2 regions of the Brevibacillus sp. FSL K6-2834 genome follow, and region 2 is predicted to be linked to the other one. Evidence: predicted binding sites of a transcription regulator. Region 2 holds the regulator's gene; the other holds the start of a gene.
What was found. The regulator LexA, encoded in region 2, represses DNA repair genes until DNA is damaged. The targets are predictions, from matches to a motif close to CGAACATATGTTCG.
Positions count from the first base shown of each region.

Region 1: the regulator LexA is predicted to act here: its motif matches at 1,726-1,739, upstream of NST96_RS16705 (ImmA/IrrE family metallo-endopeptidase).

Region 1 is NZ_CP151945.1:3,374,677-3,379,461, reverse strand. It holds gene NST96_RS16710 (recombinase family protein) at 1-86, opposite strand, end outside; gene NST96_RS16705 (ImmA/IrrE family metallo-endopeptidase) at 1,228-1,596, opposite strand; gene NST96_RS16700 (helicase C-terminal domain-containing protein) at 1,969-4,533, shown strand.
Region 2 is NZ_CP151945.1:3,087,460-3,102,925, reverse strand. It holds gene NST96_RS15410 (methionine gamma-lyase family protein) at 1-1,276, shown strand, start outside; gene NST96_RS15405 (MerR family transcriptional regulator) at 1,436-1,846, shown strand; gene glnA (type I glutamate--ammonia ligase) at 1,878-3,212, shown strand; gene NST96_RS15395 (transposase) at 4,163-4,957, shown strand; gene NST96_RS15390 (hypothetical protein) at 4,959-5,522, shown strand; gene NST96_RS15385 (DUF4269 domain-containing protein) at 5,709-6,296, opposite strand; gene istA (IS21 family transposase) at 6,371-7,876, shown strand; gene istB (IS21-like element helper ATPase IstB) at 7,873-8,601, shown strand; gene NST96_RS15370 (DUF456 family protein) at 8,969-9,454, shown strand; gene lexA (transcriptional repressor LexA) at 9,640-10,263, opposite strand; gene NST96_RS15360 (LysM peptidoglycan-binding domain-containing protein) at 10,420-10,776, shown strand; gene NST96_RS15355 (DUF896 domain-containing protein) at 10,857-11,054, shown strand; gene crcB (fluoride efflux transporter CrcB) at 11,147-11,515, shown strand; gene NST96_RS15345 (UvrD-helicase domain-containing protein) at 11,719-13,965, shown strand; gene NST96_RS15340 (iron-sulfur cluster biosynthesis family protein) at 14,285-14,587, opposite strand; gene ltaE (low-specificity L-threonine aldolase) at 14,698-15,466, shown strand, end outside.

The DNA of each region.
Region 1 (4,785 bases), 280 kb from region 2:
CGAGCAAATTCGAGCTGGTTTTCAATTGTTCCGCGTTCTGCTTGGTCGTCTGAGCTTACCCGGGAATACACTGCAAATCTATACATGCTTTCATCTCCTCAACAAAGCTTACTATACAAAATAGGAATATATGTTCGTTTGTATTTAAAAAAGAAAAGTCCTTCAAGGACTATTTCGTTCAAGAGATCTACTTTGAAAGTATTCGAAAAATCTGTTTGCAACAACTCCTAGAATTAAAATGTCAATCGCCTTAGCCAAAAGGACGTGAAGAATTTGAATTATGAATAGAATTGGACTATTGTTTATAACCTCTTGAAATTTAGAGAATACTGTCCCATCTGAAAGGGGGATTGAGTGATGAATTGAGAAAGTAAAATAAAATATCTTAGATAATGCGAGAATTGTTTTAGTGTTAAGTTCTTCTTTGATATCAGTAAAGTATTCAAATTCCGTCAAATTACCAAAAAACCCACCTAAGAGGATCACCGATGAATAGATTATACTAACAATAAAATCAGTTAGAATCACTATAAAAACTATGGTAATAATTGTTGCTAATAAATTCATTTTCGGGTCTTTGATTTTTACTTTTGATACATCATTTATAATCCCTAGTGTTAAATCTATAAGATATTTCGTAGCTCTTAGAAAAAGTAGACCCAAACAAGTAACAAAAAATGTGCTTTTTAATACGGTGTTATATTCGAAGAGAAATTCACTAAGAACAATATATATCGTGGAAATTGTCATCCAATATATTAATAATAAAAATATATCCAAGTATATTTTTTCATATAGAAAAAGTATCGGATTGTTAGCAAATCGATATAGTAGTAGTGAAAGTAATATCCCGGAAAGGACGAGAAAAAGAACAAATACAACATTTACGTTTAAAAGAGGTAAAAATGAATAGATCAACAATAGTATGCCAACAATAAATGGCTTATAAAAAATTTTCTTAAACTCGTGGCTAAAAACTAAAAAAACTTTTTTGAATCGTTCCATACGAAGTCAACCATTCTATTTGTGTAATGTTTATTTTTAGTATAGCTCATTTTATAAGTTGTGGAAAGTTTTACTATATAACGTGAGGGCTGAGTACGACAAAAACAGCTGAGCTTCAGATGGCAACTAGTTCGATTAAGTAATCATTTGTTTGTCTTTCCATCCAAGAGTCTACCAGTACGATGTTTTTAAACCCTCCCATCGTTTAAAACTAGGGGCGATTTAACGTACTAAGTGTTTAGCTTTTTCCCTAATCCTTTTTAATCTTTCCGCACACAACTCTGGTGTCACCTTAAACTGTTCCGATAATACATCTACAATACCTTGCTGTTTGAAATCAAAAGCAGTTAACATGTGTAGTGGCAAAGCAGCGTATCTAGTAAAATTCTTGGCATCCCATTCTTGGAGTTCAAGAAATGCCTCGGGCATCATAATTTGTCGCCCTGCGTGACGGAGGATATGACAAAGTTCATGGTAAAAACGTTCCCGTTGAACTTTGGTGGGGAGCCTTTTGTCTATAGTGATGCTTCTGAAACGGCCAAACTCGTACGACATTGAGGGGACGTCCTTATACATAAGGAAGATGTTCAAGGCTTTAGCAATTCGGGATTCAACCAGATCATTTGGCCTACGAATGCCAAGGGATAAATAAAATCGAGAAACCCATGATTCTAAAGGAGTAGGGGAATACTTAAGTTTCAATGTTATTCACCCCATTTGCGAATAAATGTTCGTGTAAGAAGATAAAAGCAGGTCAAACAGACTATTCATATTATATCTTTTGGTGTAAAATTTTGCTAGATCTTGTCGGTCTATTTGAAGTAAGGGGGGGATTTGCTCTAGTAGGATTATTAATAGGAACAGGAATGACATAAAAAGAGGGAGTTATCAGGGGGGCATAAATCACTAGATTGAGTTAAAAAGTAGAATATTCTTAATTATCAAATGTTGAGGTGATAAAACATGGTTTTTCGTATCCCAGGTGGTAACCAGTTAACCCCGACAGACATTAAGACACTTTTTACACAACTTGGGAAACTGGAACGGATGTCATACCAGCAACGTGATGCCGTAACTGCGTATGAAGAAATTCGAAACAGTAAGAGAGATATAGCCATCGAAATGCCGGCAGGGCATGGGAAAACTCTTGTTGGAGGATTGATTGGAGAGTTTAATCGTATTACGAAGAACTGGCGAGTGGTGTACACTTGCGCAACACGACAATTGGCTTATCAAACTGCAGAACTGCTGAATTCTTACGGTATAAAATCAACGACACTCGTTGGGAAAGTGAGTGAGCTACCTCAACAAGATTTAGGGAAATATCAGCGCTCGCAATTGATCGCAGTAACCACCTACTCACATATCTTTAATACACGACCCGCTTTTCCTGATGCGCAGCTGATTATTTTTGATGATGCACACGCTGCAGAGTATGCCATTCAAGGATTTTGGGGGCTCCAGATTACACGTTCTGAATTTGAAAATGTATTTTTAAACCTCATTTCAGAACTGGGAGATGTGATAGCAACCCACGTAAAAAGTAAAATTATATATGGTAACTATGATCCCCTAACCGATGGGATTGATATAATACCGGTAGCACTTTGGGCTCCGAGAATGTATAACATTCAAGCCTTTTTGGATCAACATACCGATGGAACAAAATTGTATTACCCCTGGACCCGTATAAGAAATCATCTGCATGCGTGTCAGATTTATTTGTCGCACAACACGATTTCCATACAACCTGTCCTCCCTCCTAACCTACGACATCCAGCATTTGCTGGAGCAGAAGAGAGAATTTACATGTCTGCGACGATAGGAGAGGCCGGAGAGTTGGAAAGGGTTTTTGGTGTGCCAGAAATACATCGAATTTGCCCGTTTGACGACTCTACGCAGAAGGTGTCGGGGCGACGATTGATTCTTTTCCCAAATGATCATTTTGAGGAAGAGGATTTGGATAAGGTTGTACTGGATTCTGTTAAAAACCAACCGCGGACACTGGTCCTTACCCCATCTAAGAGAATCTCTTCCTCTTTAGAAAATTATTTTAAAGTGAATACACAGCATACGGTGCTTGGAGCTGCTGATGTGGAGGATGACATGTCTCCTTTTACAGGAAATGATTCAGCAGTTCTTGTCTTGCATGGACGTTATGAAGGAATTGATCTCAAAGATGAACAATGTCGATTTCAAATTATCTACGACCTTCCAACGGGGATCAGCATGCAGGACAAATTCCTGCTTGACCGACTGAATGCTACCGAGTTGTTTGAGAACATGTTACTAACCCGAGTGACACAAGGATTGGGGCGTTGTACGCGTGGAAATGATGACTATGCCGTTGTGCTTTTCTTAGGGAGAAATGTTGGACAACATCTTTATAAGAATGAGTTTAGACAGATGCTCCCTCCAGAGATTGATGCAGAGCTGGAATTTGCCTTTGCGCAGGTCGACAACATCAAAACAATAGAACAATGGAACGAGTCTGTAAGAGTTTTCCTACAGCAAGGAGAGGAGTGGCAAGATGTTGAATCGTGGATTCGAGGAACAACGGAGCAAAAGAAACGTGATCGACTGAAAAACCCGTTAAACGAACTTTTTAAAAATGCCATAAAGCATGAAATCAATTACCTCTATCACGTGTGGGAAAAGGAATGGGATCGTGCACACAGAGAAATTGATAGTGTGATACAGATTTACTCTAAAGTACCGACTCTGAATGGGTACCGAGCATGGTGGAACTACCTCATCGCTTGCATTGGTGTCCATCAGAACAATCGTGAAAAAGAACACGAATACCATCGACGTGCTATTTGTGCATCGACCTACAAACTTTGGTTGGACAAGCGGTTATTTGATGAGCCAACAGTTAAGCAGCAGATACAGTTACCACCACCGCTTGAATTACAGGTGCAGCGTATTATTGAAAATCTTAAAAGATATGGGGATCATCATCGGAAGTTTGAAAACAAAATGGAACAGATACGGGTTGGTCTTAATCAAAAAGAGGCCAAACTGTATGAATTGTCCATGCGAGATTGGGGGGAGTTTCTAGGTTTTTCCTCAAATCGACCGAACGGGAATGGGGTTCCGGATGGATACTGGGGGATCTTAAATGACTGGTTTGTTTTTGAAATGAAAACAGATATTGATAATCCTGATGGAGAAATTCCCTTGGATGACCTCCGGCAAGCTCAGGCTCATGCAAGCTGGTTTCGTCACAATGTAAAAAATGTTCCTGAAGACGAGATCACAACCGTAATGATTTGTGCAAAACAGAGAGTATCTTCACATTCAGCTCACGCAACGGAGAATCTGTTTCTTGTACATCCAGATTACATTAGTGAGTTGTTTACTAGAACCGAACACATAAACCGAGAAGTAAAAAATGAGTTGAGGTACAATGGAGAAGAAGCGGCTATCAATAAACTAGTTACTCTTCTTCAAAATAATCGTCTTGACGTATTCAGCATTCGGGAACACTTCAAGGCAAAACCTATAGTAGATTGTGTTCAGTTCTAAAAATAGAAAGAGGAGCTTAGCGAAACTAGCTCCTCCTTTTTGTAACATCACTTTCAGAAAAATCTTGTGCACCATGTACTTTACACCCTTACGACCAGCGGCTAAGCATGGTCGGGAAATACACAGAGGTTTGTAAAACTCCTTGTCTCGTAGTCGATTCTAATTCTCTCGCTCCGCCAAATACCTCAAGTATCTTACATGCTCTCTTATCTTCCTCACTCAGCATGTTCTGCTCCAACACCCATAATTCAA
Region 2 (15,466 bases):
TTCCTTATTTGCCCACGGGGAGCGTCTGCGCCCCATCGTAGAAGAAGTAGAACAAATGATCACAGGGCGGCATCAAGAGATCGCTGCCCTGGTCGACTATAATCAGTTGAAAGTGCTGCGTTCCTTTCAAAAGCATGAAGTGAATGAATTTCATTTTGCGCCCTCGACCGGGTATGGATACGATGATTCCGGTCGGGCGGCGCTGGAGTCGATTTATGCGGATGTGTTCGGTGGAGAGGATGCGCTTGTACGCCCTCATATCATTTCTGGGACACATGCGATCGCTATTTCTCTTTTTGGTTTGCTGCGCCCCGGTGACGACCTTCTTTACATTACCGGAAAGCCATACGATACGCTGGAGGAAGTGGTGGGCGTCCGCGGAGAGGGGCAAGGCTCGCTAAGGGAGTACGGCATCGGGTACCAGTATGTGCCGCTTGCTCCTACCGGAGAGATCGACTTTCCCGCAGTAGCGGCAGCCATCACTCCGAAAACAAAGGTAATCGGTATCCAGAGATCTCGCGGCTACGCAGACCGTCCGTCCTTTACGATTGCCAAGCTGAAAGAGATGATTCAGTTTGTCAAAGAGATCAATCCCGAACTGATCGTCTTCGTGGACAATTGCTATGGGGAATTCACGGAGGAGCTGGAGCCGCTCCAGGTCGGAGCAGACATCATGGCAGGCTCGCTGATCAAGAACCCCGGAGGCGGCTTGGTCAAAACCGGCGGCTATATCGTCGGCAAGAAGGAATTGGTCAAGAGAGCTTCCTACCGCATGGCGGCCCCCGGGATTGGAGCCGAAGGAGGGGCATCGCTGTACTCCCTGCTGGAAATGTTCCAAGGCTTCTTCCTCGCGCCGCACGTGGTAGGCGAGGCGTTGAAGGGCGCGGTCTTTTCCTCGGCTTTGCTTGAGCGCCTGGGCTTTCGGACGAACCCGCTATGGAACGATCCTCGTACGGATTTGATCCAGTCTGTCGAGTTTGGGAGTGCCGAACGGCTGATTGCTTTCTGTCAGGGAATCCAGAAGGCAGCGCCTGTCGATTCCCATGTTACGCCTTACCCCAGTGAGATGCCGGGCTATGCCGATCCGGTCATTATGGCGGCCGGGACGTTTATTCAGGGAGCCAGTATCGAGTTTTCTGCAGACGGACCGATTCGTCCCCCTTACCTCGGGTTTGTGCAGGGCGGACTTACGTACTCCCATGTGAAGGTGGGCATCCTGACAGCGCTTGACGGCCTGCTGGAAAAGGGCTTGCTCGATATTCCCGGAAGAGACTAGCAAAGATCAATCGGAGTTGTTTATGAGGCGATAAGCACAAACAGCGGCTTGTCGCTTTTTTATTACTTTTTTGTGTAATCTTTTCTGACATCCGTTGACAGAGTTGCTTTTGAATCATACAATAGCAAGCAAGGAATGATTTCAAAGGAGGGACAAGTCATGAGTGATGACCTTCGTCGAAACATGGCGCTGTTTCCCATTGGTATCGTCATGAAGCTGACTGATCTGACTGCGCGGCAGATCCGTTACTATGAGCAGAACGGACTGATACAGCCTGCACGTACAGAAGGAAAGCAGCGGCTTTTTTCTTTTAATGATGTCGACCGCTTGCTGGAAGTGAAGGCCTTGATTGAAAAAGGACTGAACATTGCCGGAATCAAACAGGTGCTTCAGCTGCAAGACCCTGTTCCGGAGCAGACGGAAATTACCGTCAGTTCGGAGGCCAAGCGGAAGGAACTTACCGAGCAAGAGCTTCATCAGCTCCTCAAACAACAAATATTTTTCAGCAACGCAAATCGCCCAAGCGAGCATGCGTTGATACGTGGAGAGCTTTCCCGCTTCTTCCACTGATACATGCATACGACTATAGGAGGAGAGAAACGTGAGCAAGTACACCAAAGAAGACATCTTTCGTTTGGCCAAAGAAGAGAATGTAAACTACATTCGCCTGCAGTTCACTGATCTGATGGGGATCATTAAAAACGTCGAGATTCCGATCTCCCAATTGCCCAAAGCTCTGGACAACAAGATGATGTTCGACGGTTCTTCGATCGAAGGCTTTGTCCGCATCGAGGAATCCGACATGTATCTGGTGCCGGATCTCGATACATGGGTCATTTTCCCGTGGGGGAATGAGCATGGAAATGTCGCTCGCCTGATCTGTGACATTTACAATCCAGATGGAACTCCGTTTGAAGGGGACCCTCGCTACATCTTGAAACGGGCGCTGAAAGAAGCCGAAGAGATGGGCTACACGAACTTCAACGTCGGACCGGAGCCGGAGTTCTTCCTGTTCAAGATGGATGACAAAGGCGAGCCGACCTTGGATTTGAACGACCAGGGCGGATACTTTGATTTCGCTCCGCTCGATCTGGGTGAAAACTGCCGCCGTGACATCGTTCTCACGCTGGAGAGAATGGGATTTGAGGTGGAAGCATCCCATCACGAAACTGCGCCTGGCCAACACGAAGTCGACTTCAAATACGCAGATGCCATCCAAGCTGCGGACCAGATTCTCACGTTTAAACTGGTGGTGAAAACGATCGCACGCAAGCACGGATTGCACGCAACGTTCATGCCCAAGCCGATGTATGGTGTCGCCGGCTCCGGCATGCACACCCACCAGTCTCTCTTCATCGGGGAGAAAAACGCATTTTTTGACGACAAGGATACCCTCGGCCTGAGCAAAACGGCGAAGCAATACTTGGCCGGTATTCTGAAGCACGCCCGCGGTTTTGCCGCCATCACCAATCCGCTGGTGAACTCCTACAAGCGCCTCGTACCGGGCTATGAAGCTCCTTGCTATGTAGCATGGTCGGCGAAAAACCGCTCTCCGCTTGTACGGATTCCGGCATCTCGCGGTATGAGCACCCGGATTGAGGTTCGCAACCCGGACCCTGCCGCCAACCCATATCTGGCTCTCGCCGTGATGCTGAAAGCAGGTCTTGACGGAATCAAGAACAAGCTTGAGCTGCCGCCGGCTGTCGATCGCAATATCTACATCATGAACGAGGCTGAGCGTGAAGCAGCGGGCATCGCCAGCTTGCCGGCTACCTTGAAGGACGCGATCGAATGCCTGAAGGCCGATCCGGTCATCTGCGAAGCGCTTGGCGAACACGCACTGATGCACTTCGTTGACGCGAAGGAAATCGAGTGGGATATGTTCCGCACCCGTGTAACGGAGTGGGAGCGCGAGCAGTATATGAATACGTATTAATATTTAGGGGAAAGAGTACTTGTATTTCTTTGGACCCTAAAAAGAAACAAAACTTGTTTAGTTTAATTTTAACTAGGTTTCAGCTTTATAAGTTAGATACGCCTTAAAGTAGATGGGAAACTTGCTTTCCTATTAACTTTAAGGCTTTTTTTATGAATTTATTTGACTAAAGTTGGATGGGATGCTGCTAATAAAGATTAACCCCCTTTACAATGTAAAATTTAGAACAAAATACCTAAAATATGTTTACAGATGTGTATATTAATGGTTAAATAAAAAATTATTAACATATTATTTGATGGTTGGGTTTAATGAAATGCGGACTTAATCCAGCGTATGCACACTAACTCGGGTTTTTACAAAAATGATCATTTCTTTTCTGAAGTCCGTTTAAGAAATGATTATTGATAATAACGAGGTGATATTATTAAAAAAATTGCGATTTCCATTGTGTTGTCGACAATGATGATGATTTGGGTTTTTATTTTTATGATCTCAGATCTAATTCAACAATTGGATTTTGGGCCAAACAAAATTGTAATTACTGATTATCGAGTTCCAGGATTCTTTGAACCCGTTTGGCTTCCCATTTATGTTGGATTCGTGTACATTTTATATCAGTCTCTTAAAAAAACTACGACTGACCAATTAACTAACAAGGATTTCCAAGACCTCTGTCGAAGTTAGTCATTAGCCTATTTGACGGAGGTCTTCTCATGCCTTTACCCAAGAATCGTGTCATTCCTGAAAAGAAAATATACTTTCGGCCAGAGATACAGCATTGCCCGCACTGTGGCACGAAACTCAGGCGACATCATACCGCATGGAAAAAGAATGTCATCACACTTGCCGGTGTTATCCAAGCTTGGAGTATGGCTTATGCTTGCAGCAACGCAGATTGCTCATACCCCAGAACCTATTACAAATCCGCTGAAGCTGAGCTTCTCAGCATGAAACACACTTCCTACGGTTTTGACGTGCTAGCGTTGGTTGGTCAGCTTCGGTTTAAGCAACATATGACAATCGGCGAAATTACGGAAACGTTGAATCAGCGCGGGGTAACCACGTCAGAACGCAATTCTCAGCGGTTGTACGAACGTTATCTTACCTTGCTCCGCGCTAGCGTGACGGATCACGTCAAGCAAGCACTCAAGCAAGTTGTTCAGGACCGTGGCGGTATCATGATTTCCATGGACGGTGTTCAGCCCGAGAAAGGCAATGAGACGCTCTATGTCATACGAGAAGTATTCAGCGGAACGATCCTGTCTGCACAAAATCTAAAGAGTAGCTCCGCAGAAGAACTTAAGAAACTCATCCTGCCTGTTATCGAACTGGGATTTCCCATCATCGGGATCGTTACGGATGGTCAACAATCCATCCGAATGGCCATGGAATCGTTACTGCCGGACGTGCCGTACCAATACTGCCAATACCACTATCTAAAGGACATTGCAAAGCCTGTTGTCGATTTAGACCGCAAGCTCAAGACAGGAATCAAGAAGAGCCTCCGTGGTATTCGCGAAGTCGAGAAGCGAATCGAAAACGATGCCTCTACAGAAGCAGAGGTGGCAAAAGATTACGTGGCGGCCATTCGTTCTGTGCTCCTCGAAGACGGCAATCCCCCACTCGATCTACCGGGCATACGTGTTTATGAAAATGCTAGAGCCATTCAGGCTTCCCTCGAACGATGCCTGAGTAAAAAAGGGGCCCTCTCTGCTCAAAAACCTAATCAGAATTTTCGATAAATTGGATGATTTTGAAGAGCAATATGCTACCGTGATGCGCTGGTCCAAACCGATTCACCACGTTGCCGGGATCTTGAATCCAAGCATAGATAAACGAAGTGAAACGGTTCGATTTCATATGCAGCATCTGTTAGATTGGGTTGAACAGACGTACACCAGCAAAGACGACTTGCCAATGGTTGCAAATCTGAAAAGCTACTCCCGAGGGTTTTGGAAAGGCCTGTTTACGTGTTACGACCATCCGCATGTCCCACGAACGAACAACGACCATGAGCGTTTCTTCCGCCAGACGAAGACCCGGCATCGACGGATGACGGGTCTGAGAAGTTGGAACGAATATATCCTCCGAAGTGGTGAAATGGTCGTATTTGTCGATGACGCACTTCACCAGAGTAATGTGTTAAGTAGACTTCAGTCTGTAAACTACCTTGATTTTAAAAATGAAGGCCTGCGTTGGTCTGCTCGTTTGAGTGAAGCTACCAAACGCAGACGATTCCGAACGAATCCAAGTGTGTACCTGGAACAGGCCGAAAATGCTTACTGTATGTTAATTGGTCAGTCGTAGAAAAAAAAATCATGATTTGCCGTCTTCAACTGAAATCTAACCAATAAAAGGTAAAACGACAAATCTAGCAATCCAAAAAAGATGACTTCCGAAGTATCCAGAAGTCATCTTAATTTTATGCCCGCATAAGGACACACAAGTTGTCTGAGTTTACCATTATTCGTATTTCCGGTTTACGGCCGGCGTTTAGGTCGGTTTATTTGCCATCACTTGCTTAAGCTGTTCATTCGAATATCTTTCCAATTCAAGTAAAGCCTGATAAGGATCATCTCCGACAATCCCGTAATACAGAGCGAAAGCAGGCTCCGTTTTCAGCCCCCGTTCTTTCAAAGCCCGAATCTCTTTTGCTGCTTCTTGCCCAGACAGCTGGAGCAGCCGTGCTTCGATCATCATATGCCGGTAGGCGTTTTGCTCTGTGACAGGAATCGGTTGAGCAAAACACTCCAATTGAAAACCGCGATACCAAAAGGAAGCAGTCGCCGTAGGGATGTTGCGGATTTCTCGGCGGTCTTGTGTGAAACGGTCCAAATGCCCGTATTTTTCTTTCAACACATGGCCAAACCGATCCAGGTCGGCTGTCGTACAGATCAAATCAAGATCGCTGTCCTCAACATCAATATCGAGGGGGATCGTTCCGCACAGAACCGGTTGATACTCTTTGAGCCCATCAAAGATTCCCAAGCTGTCGAGGACTGCCCAGGTGTTTATGGCAGGATAAAAGTGCAGAGAATTGCGGCGGAAAACTGCAGAGTTCCACCGCAATTCTGAGGCCATGAAAAAGGCACTTGCCAACATCCCCCTACAAAATCTACCCTTGGATTTGGCTAGAATCTGAGGGAGTGAGAGGAATGTTGAAAGTGCCACAACAACAGTATATCCGATTTTTGCGGGAAGTCGAAGGGTGTTCGATTCAGGAAATTGCGGAACGTGTCCAGGTGAATTGGCGAACCGCCAAGAAATATGCGGATCGCGACGATTGGAATGAACCGGTATGCAAGCGAAAAGGCCGCCATCCGGTGTTGGGACCGTACTTAGAGATTATTGACACATGGCTGGAGGATGATGAGCGTCTTCCACGCAAGCAACGCCATACAGCCGTCCGCATGTTTCAGCGGTTACGGGATGAGTACGGCTTCCCTGGCGGGCAGCGAACGGTATCCGAATATGTCTCCAAACGGAAGAAAGCCATGGCAGCCGAACGAGCCGAACATTTTGAGCGTTTGGAGCATCCAGGCGGGGAAGCCCAGGCTGACTTTGGGACGGTGTACGTGGTCAAGTCGGGAGAACTGGTGGAGCGGAAAGTATTGACCCTGTCGTTTCCGTACAGCAATGCCGCCTTTGTGTTCCCGGTTCCGAAAGAAAACACGGAATGCTTTCTGGAGGCCTTAGGGCGGCTATTTCAGCAAATGGGAGGGGTTCCTCGCAAGATTTGGTTTGACAACTTGTCCGCTGCTGTTGTGTCCATCCAGCAAGGCGGAAAACGAGAGTGTACGGAAGCGTTTCGGCGTTTCTGCGCCCATTACCGCTTTGAGCCCCTGTTTTGCAATCCATACAGCGGCCATGAGAAAGGCCATGTGGAAAACAAAGTGGGGTATGGACGCCGGAACTGGTGTGTTCCGCCACCGGTTATCGATACGCCGGAACAACTGGAGACGTATTTGGCGGAAGCTGCCCGTGCGGATATGCAGCGCCCTCACTATGTGAAAAAGCAAACCATTGCCGAGTTGTGGAAGCAAGAAAAATGCAAGCTGCTGACGCTGCCGACGACACCGCTGGAGATTTTCCGGCTGGAGACGTGCCACCTGAACAAATACGCTGAGCTGTCGTTTGACGCGGCTCTCTTCCCGTTGCCGCAGTGTCGGGCCATGCAGCCGGTTTTGGTGAAAGTCAAGTGGGATGTGCTGGAGGTGTTAACGGCAGACGGGACATACACCCCGATTGTGACATTGCCTCGTCCCTATACGGAGAAAGTCATTCCAGTAGATTGGAAGGCGGTATTGAAGAGATATGAAAAACGCCCGCGGGCGGTGATGTATTCTTCCTTTACCAATATGATGCCTCAGGCGCTCCAAACGTTTTTGACGGTGGAAGACATGAATGCACGAAAAGCACGAATTCGCCTGCTCCATCGATTGCTCGACACCTATACGTTGAAGGAAATCGGGCAAGTACTGGGAGAATTGTCGCATCAGCAAGAGCATCTGGCTGTTGCCTTGGAGCATGCCCTTTACGCGATAAAACACCCTGTTTTCCGCCCGGAACCGTTTTCAGAGTCGCATACACCCCCTGCCCTTCACGGGCAGATACCCATACTGGATGAGTACGACCGGATCCTGGGGGTGAGGGTGGAATGAGAGAAGAGCTGGCAAAGGTGTGCAAAACTTTGCATTTGGCGCATGTGATGGAAACCTATGAACAGGTGCCGTTTGAAGATCGGGAGAGCTTCTTGCTGGGAGTCTTGCGGATGGAGATTCAACGGCGGGAGGAGACAAAGCTGAAGCGACTGATAAAGAAAGCCGCGTTTCCCCAACTGAAGACACTGGAAGATTACGCTTTTGAGGCAGTCACCTTACCGGAAACATGTACAAAGGAGGGATTGATCGACCTACGTTTTTTGGAGCGCAAGGAAAATGTGCTGATGCTGGGAAAAGTGGGCACGGGGAAGACCCATCTGGCAACAGCGCTTGGCGTAGAGGCGTGCCGAAGGGGATATGCCGTTCGATTCTTCCGTGTTCCCGATCTGGTTGCGCTCTTGCAGGAAAAACACGCGAATGGGGCACTGATGCGGTTTCAAAAAGAACTGGCAGACTGTGAGTTGTTGATTTTGGACGAGGTTGGGTTTGTTCCCTTTCACCAAACGGGGGCTGAGCTGTTGTTTCATGTTATCTCGGCCTGCTATGAGAGAAACAGTGTGATTGTGACGTCGAATTTGGAGTTTGGGCAGTGGAATACGGTGTTTGGAGATACGCGATTGACGGCAGCCCTTGTGGATCGCCTCGTCCACCACGCCCATATTCTGGCGTTTACCGGAGAAAGCTACCGACTGCGCCATGCTCTATCCAGCATGAAGTCTTCCTAAATTCTTTTGTATTGATGTTGGCAGTGTTCTGCATAAATTGGCCGCCAAACTCTGCATTTTTGAGTTGCAAAATACACCAGGCTTCCCGCTGCCGAGGGGTTCCTTTTTTCAGGTAGGAAGGGTCAAACCAATCTCGCTTCGTTTGAGAATGCATAGCCATTTTCTGTCCTTTCAGATTATCTTTCTTTTATTTGCAACTCTGCAGGGGAACAATGAGGGACGAGACCATCTATGTTCCGATTCGACGTTTGGCTTTACGACTCGCAGAAGAACCGAGTATATACAGGTTTCTGTCAAAATGTAGCGAGTCGATGGAAACGAAAACCGCACTTTATCGTATACCCTATACAGAAGGGAGTGTCAATGGATGGAGATCTTGTTGTGGATCGTGATAGCGGCCTTGTTTATCCTCAGTATTGCCGGAATCTTTTTGCCGGTCATTCCTGATACGATTTTATTGTGGGGCGGATTCTTGCTGTATCACTTTTTTATTGCTGATCCGGGTGCCGGACTTCCGGCCTCCTTCTGGTGGGGAATGGCGGTCTTAAGTGTTCTTCTCTACGGTGCGGATTTACTCACCAACATGTACTTTGTCAAGAAGTACGGGGGCTCCAAAGCGTCATCGTGGGCAGCTGCACTGGGGATTTTGCTCGGGGTGATTTTGTTCCCCCCATTTGGCATGCTGATCATGCCGTTCGTGCTGGTCGTTCTGGTGGAAATGCTGATCCAAAAGCAGCCGTTTGAACGGGCTGTTAAAGCGGGAGTGGGTTCGCTCATCGGTTTTTTGGGCAGTGTGGTCGTAAAAGTTGTTCTTCAGGTAGTGATGATCATCTGGTTCTTTGTCGCACTGTAAGTGGGATTCGTAGGAGAAGGACCGATCAAAGAATCGAAGGAAATGAAAAGAAGAGGCGTCCGCGAGGCAATCGCGAACGCCTTTTTTGCTGTCAGGGTGGAAAAGGAAAGCTTGTCGTAGTCGATTGCGTTTTTCAAAGAGTCCGCCATAAGGCATGGCTCATCCAAGCAACGAAATCTCTTATTCTAGTGAATCAAGCGGTACACGCCAATCACTTTCCCCAGAATCGTTACAGAATCCAGAATAATCGGCTCCAATGTCGCGTTTTCAGGCTGCAGCCGGAAATGGTTCTTTTCCTTGAAGAAACGCTTCACGGTTGCCTCGTCCTCTTCAGTCATGGCGACGACGATATCACCGTTATTGGCCACATTCTGCTGGCGAACGATCACGTAGTCTCCATCCAGGATGCCAGCCTCGATCATACTGTCTCCGGACACGCGCAGCATGTACACCTTGTCCGATGTCACGATGCTGTCAGGGAGTGGGAAGTAATCCTCCACCTGCTCGACAGCAGTGATCGGCTGACCCGCAGTCACCTTTCCGATCACCGGTACGCGTACAACAGATACGTCAAAGTCGTCTTGAAAGCGCTCCTCTTCTTTCAGCAGCTCAATCGCGCGGGGCTTGGTAGGATCGCGGCGGATGAGCCCCTTTTTTTCCAACCTGGCCAGATGGCCGTGAACAGTTGAACTGGATGCCAGACCGACAGCCTCCCCGATTTCACGGACAGATGGGGGATAACCCTTGTCCCTTACTTCTTTGCGGATGAAATCGATGATGGCTTGCTGTCTATTGGATAGCTTGGACATAGACCACACCTCTATCTTCTCGAACATGTTTTCTATATTATACCATGGGATCCTGCGTTCGACAAACATAAGTTCGTTTTTTTCTTGACATGAACAAGTGTTCGCATTATGATGAGAACAAGAAGATAGAACGTACGTTTGCAGGGGGATGAAATAATGAGTACAATGACCGTATCTAATCGCTTCGCCAAAGAAGAAAGAAAAACTGCTCGTTTTGGCATTACGCGTGGACAGGCCATTCTGTTTTTTGCCGCTTTCACTCTCTTTTTTTACACTTTGACAGAACTAGTGTTCGCTTCTGGGGATCATACGGTACAACAAGCTCAAATGATCCAACCAGTAAAGGAAATCGTCGTCCAACCGGGAGACAGCTTGTGGGAGCTGGCGGTCACCTACAAGAGTGACCCGAAAATGGATGTTCGCGATATGGTATATGCGATTCAAAAATTGAACAAGCTGGAAAGTGCCATTATTTATCCAGGCCAATCGATTCAAATTCCTGTCGGGAATTGACAAGCTGCAGCTTTCCCTTGCTTCGTTGCCGAGATGTGATATAATAGAGCGGCATTCATTGAAAGCGAGGGGAAACGGCTTTGGTATCAGACGCGGAAATCAAACGGATCAACGAGTTGGCCAAAAAATCTCGTGAAGCCGGGTTGACTGAAGAGGAAAAACAGGAACAGAAAAAACTGCGGCAAAAATACATTGATGCTGTGAAAATGTCGCTTCGCTCCAATCTCGAATCGATCCGCTACGTGGAAGACCTCGAGGATAACAACCCCAAACACTAAAACGCACCATTTGACATAAAAAGAAGACATCCATGCTTTTTGCCTGGATGTCTTTTTGTTCCATACAAAAAAGGAGAGAAGGGGGGATTGCCATGATGGCATGGCTGGCTGTTGCCGTAGGAGGAGCCGTCGGTTCATTGCTACGCTATGGTCTCGGTCTCGCAATGAACCAACCCGGATTGCCGGCTGGGACATGGCTGGCCAATGTCTCCGGTTCTTTTCTCATCGGACTGCTCTATGCGTGGGGAAAGGAAAAAGGATTGATGTCTTTGGAGATGTACCTTCTGTTTACAACCGGGCTGATGGGGGGATTTACTACGTTCTCTACCTTTTCGCTTGAGGTGGTAAGCTTCATCGGAGATGGGCAGATCGGCAGAGGGCTGTTCTATGCAGGCGCCAGTGTTTTGGCCGGCCTTCTTGCTTGCGGTTCAGGGATCTGGATCGGCAGACAAGTGTGGTAAACAGGCAAGATATAGCGGGATAAGACGGGCAGGCGTCAACGAGAACAAAAGAGAGCCAATCCGGAAGCAACATCAAATCAAAGAAGAGGGCATTGGAAGGCTACGAGGAAACAAAGAAGAGCCCGTGCCCGGAAACCATGTGGAAATAAAACCGGACTTCTCCTTGCGATGCTGAACCTGACAATTTGGAAAGGAGGATATAAATGACTGTACAGCACCCGGACTACGAGCATGAACAGAAGAGACTCGATGAAACACGCTCTATTATCCAAAAGGAAGTGGACACTCTTCGGAAAGAGGTTAAAGAGATTACGGACGATTATGTGAAACAGGTCGTCAACTACAAAAAAGGAAAAGAGCTTCGCTACCTTGAGGACCAAGGACTGGAAAAGCCGTATTTTGGGCGAGTGGACTTCCTGAAAGACGAGACATACGAGTTGGACAGCGTATACATAGGAAAGAGGGGCATCGTTCGGAGCGACACATTCGATTCAATTGTCGTTGACTGGCGTGCTCCCATTGCCAGTTTATATTACAGCGGCGAGAGCAAGGATGCGTACTTCCGCAGCGGCAGGGAGATTGTGCGAGGCGAAGTCCGCCTGAAGCGAAATTTTGCCATTGAGGACGGGAAGATTACAGGGATATACGATGGAGCGCTCAAAGAGACGATTCATCGCGAAGTTGGCCATCCGGATGAATTTTTGCAGGAAGGGTACATCGATGAGTTCCTGGCAGCCAACCTGAATCAGACGAACGACAGCAGATTGAAGGATATCGTAGCGACGATCCAGTCGGAGCAGAATGACATTATTCGAGCAGACAAGGATCGCCCGGTTGTCGTTCAAGGGGTGGCCGGAAGCGGCAAGACGACGATTGCGCTGCACCGGCTCTCCTATTTGATCTACAATTATCAGGACTCGATGATGTCAAAGAGGTTTATGGTTTTTGCACCAAACCGGTTGTTCCTTACGTACATTTCAGAGGTTCTTCCCGAATTGGGAGTGGATGACGTTCAGCAGGCGACATTCCTGGATTGGGCTTCCAAGCTGGTCAAGTCCATCCTTCCAAAAGGCTGGCGGATTCTGGACCCGCACAAGCCCCTTCAGTTGTTCTTTGAACAAGGACAGAGCGATGCCGAGCGTCGGACGGTGCTGCATCGTCTTCGGTTCAAGGGCTCGCTCGCTTTCCGGGATGTACTCCAGCAATATTTGCTGTTTGTAGCGGAAAACAGGGTAGCCTACAAAAAATTAAGCTTTGTCTACAACAGAACCAAACATGTTTTTACGATTCCGGGTGAGACCATCCGTCAGCTTTTTGCCGAACAATATGCCCATCTGCCATATCGTCGGCGAATGGAAGCCGTTCGAAAGCACGTTAAGCAGGACATCAATAAACAGTTGTTCGCCCATCTGCGAGAGAAGCGAATTGATCTGGATAAGCAAGCGTTGGCTAAATATGAGAAAATGATTGATCAGCTTCTGGACAAATACTTTTCCATTTTTCCTGAACTGGATGTCTTCTCGTCGTACCGCGAAATGTTGACCGACACAGCTTTATTGAAAGAGCTGACAAAAGGGGAAGTCAATGGCGAGGATATCGAGGATATTTGCCGGTCGTCTGCAGAGATATTCGAAGCGGAGCGGATCGAGCCAGAAGACGTTGCGCCGCTGATCTATCTGCGGCATCTGATCGAAGGATTGGAGCAGGCCGACCACTTTGACCACAGTGTCGTTGATGAAGCACAGGATCTCAGTGCGTTGGAAATTGCGGTGATCGGGCTTGTGACAAAGAGACATTCTTTGACGGTAGTGGGAGATATCGCGCAGGGCATCCATGCATACAGGGGATTGCAATCGTGGGAAGAACTGTTGGAGGGAGTTTTTCAGCAGCCGCGGGGGGTTTACTACACACTCGCGCAGAGCTACCGTTCCACAATCGAAATTATGAAATGTGCCAACGAGGTACTGCGAAAGATAAACCTGCCGGAGACGATTATGGCCAAACCGGTATTGCGGCATGGGGAAAAGCCTTTGTTGGCATCATGGGACGGGAAAGAACTGCCGGTTAAAAATCTGGTCCAGCTTGTAAATGATTATCGGCAAGAGGGCTTTCAATCCATCGCGATCGTAGCCAAAACAGCCGAGGCCAGCAAAAAAGCATACAAGTCATTGAAGGCCTCCATCGAAGGACTGAAGCTGCTGGGAAGCAAGGATACCCAATTCCCGGGCGGTGTCGTAGTAATGCCAGCTTATTTGACCAAGGGGCTGCAATTTGATGTGGTCATCTTGTTGAATATCGAGGAGTACTTGGACAATAAGTGGGATACAAAGCTCCTGTATGTAGCCATGACCAGACCCGTACATCGGCTTTTCATGATTCATCAGGAAGACAGGATGAGTCCGCTCTTTGCTGACGTGCCACCTGAGTTGTACGAGAAGAGATCTTTGTAAAGAAAAAAGTCTTGCAATAAAGAAGAAGGCTTTGTAACGAAAATAACGGCTTGCAACGAACAAGAGACTTTGGTAACGAAATAAGGTCCTGCAGCGAAAACGAGAACTCCGAAAGATGGGAAAGGCCCTGGAACAAAAAAGAGCTCTAGACCCAAATAGAGTTTTGCAACAATTGTATAGAGTCCATTACAAAAAAGAGACATCGACAAGATGTCTCTTTTTTTGGTTCCTAGCAGCTTTTACAAAAACAGCTTTTTCCCAAAACAATTCATTCTCAAGAAAACCCCGCTGATGACTCGCAGCGGGGACAAGGGAGCCATTAATGATCGCCGTGATTTCCTTTGGAAGGATTTGTAAGCACGTATCCCTCTTGTGGTGTATACAGGTAGTCGATAACAAGGCCGTCTAGCAACGGCTCGTCTTTCTTGACGATTACGTCGATTTCCTTGTCGGTAGAAACGACGGTATCTTCGTCGGTCGGTTTATCCAATGCCAAGCCGTAATGGGCATGGTCACCGTGTGCATGTGTTATGTATGCGCGGAGCTTCAACTCTTTATCCTCTTCTTGGTCCAAAATGGCTTTCAATTGTTTTGCGGCGTTGCGAGTAATTTTTACCTTCATGGGTCAGTCTCCCTTGTTTTGGTATCGTACTCCTCCATATTAGCAAACTGCCAAATCCCGATGCAATGCAGAAAGTGTTAAAATGGCAAGAGAGAAGGGAGAGAAGAAAGATGCCGATTGATTTGCGCAGCGATACGGTTACCAAGCCGACAGATGCGATGCTCCGTGCCATGTATGAGGCAGAAGCAGGGGACGATGTGTATGGAGAAGACCCGACTGTAAACCGCCTGGAAAGAGTGGCGGCCGAGATATTGGGGAAAGAAGACGCGCTGTTTGTCACGAGCGGTACACAAGGGAATCAGGTGGCAGTCCTTACCCACTGTGTAAATGGCGACGAGGTTATTTTGGAGGCAGACTCCCACCTTTTTTACTATGAGGGAGGCGCAATGGCTGCTCTCGCGGGGGTGCAAACCAGGACGATCGCGGGAGATAGGGGGGCACTGCCTCCACAGGAGGTAGCCAAAGCAATTCGCGGGGTCAATATCCATTTTCCGAGGACCCGTTTGATTTGCATGGAAAATACACATAACCGCGCTGGAGGGGCGGTCGTCCGCCCTGAACAGATGAAAAGCGTATACGAAGTAGCAAATCGTAACAACGTACCTGTCCACCTGGATGGCGCCAGATTATTCAATGCTGCTGTCGCGTTGGGCTGCGAGGTGACCGGGCTTACCCGGTATACAGACAGTGTTCAGGTGTGCTTGTCGAAGGGATTGAGCGCACCGGTAGGGTCTGTGTTGGCAGGGAGCCGGGCGTTTATCCAGGAGGCGCGTTGGTGGAGGAAGAAGCTGGGCGGCGGCATGCGCCAAGTCGGTTACATGGCAGCACCAGGAATACTCGCCTTGACGGAAATGACGTCACGGCTTGCGGAAGACCATC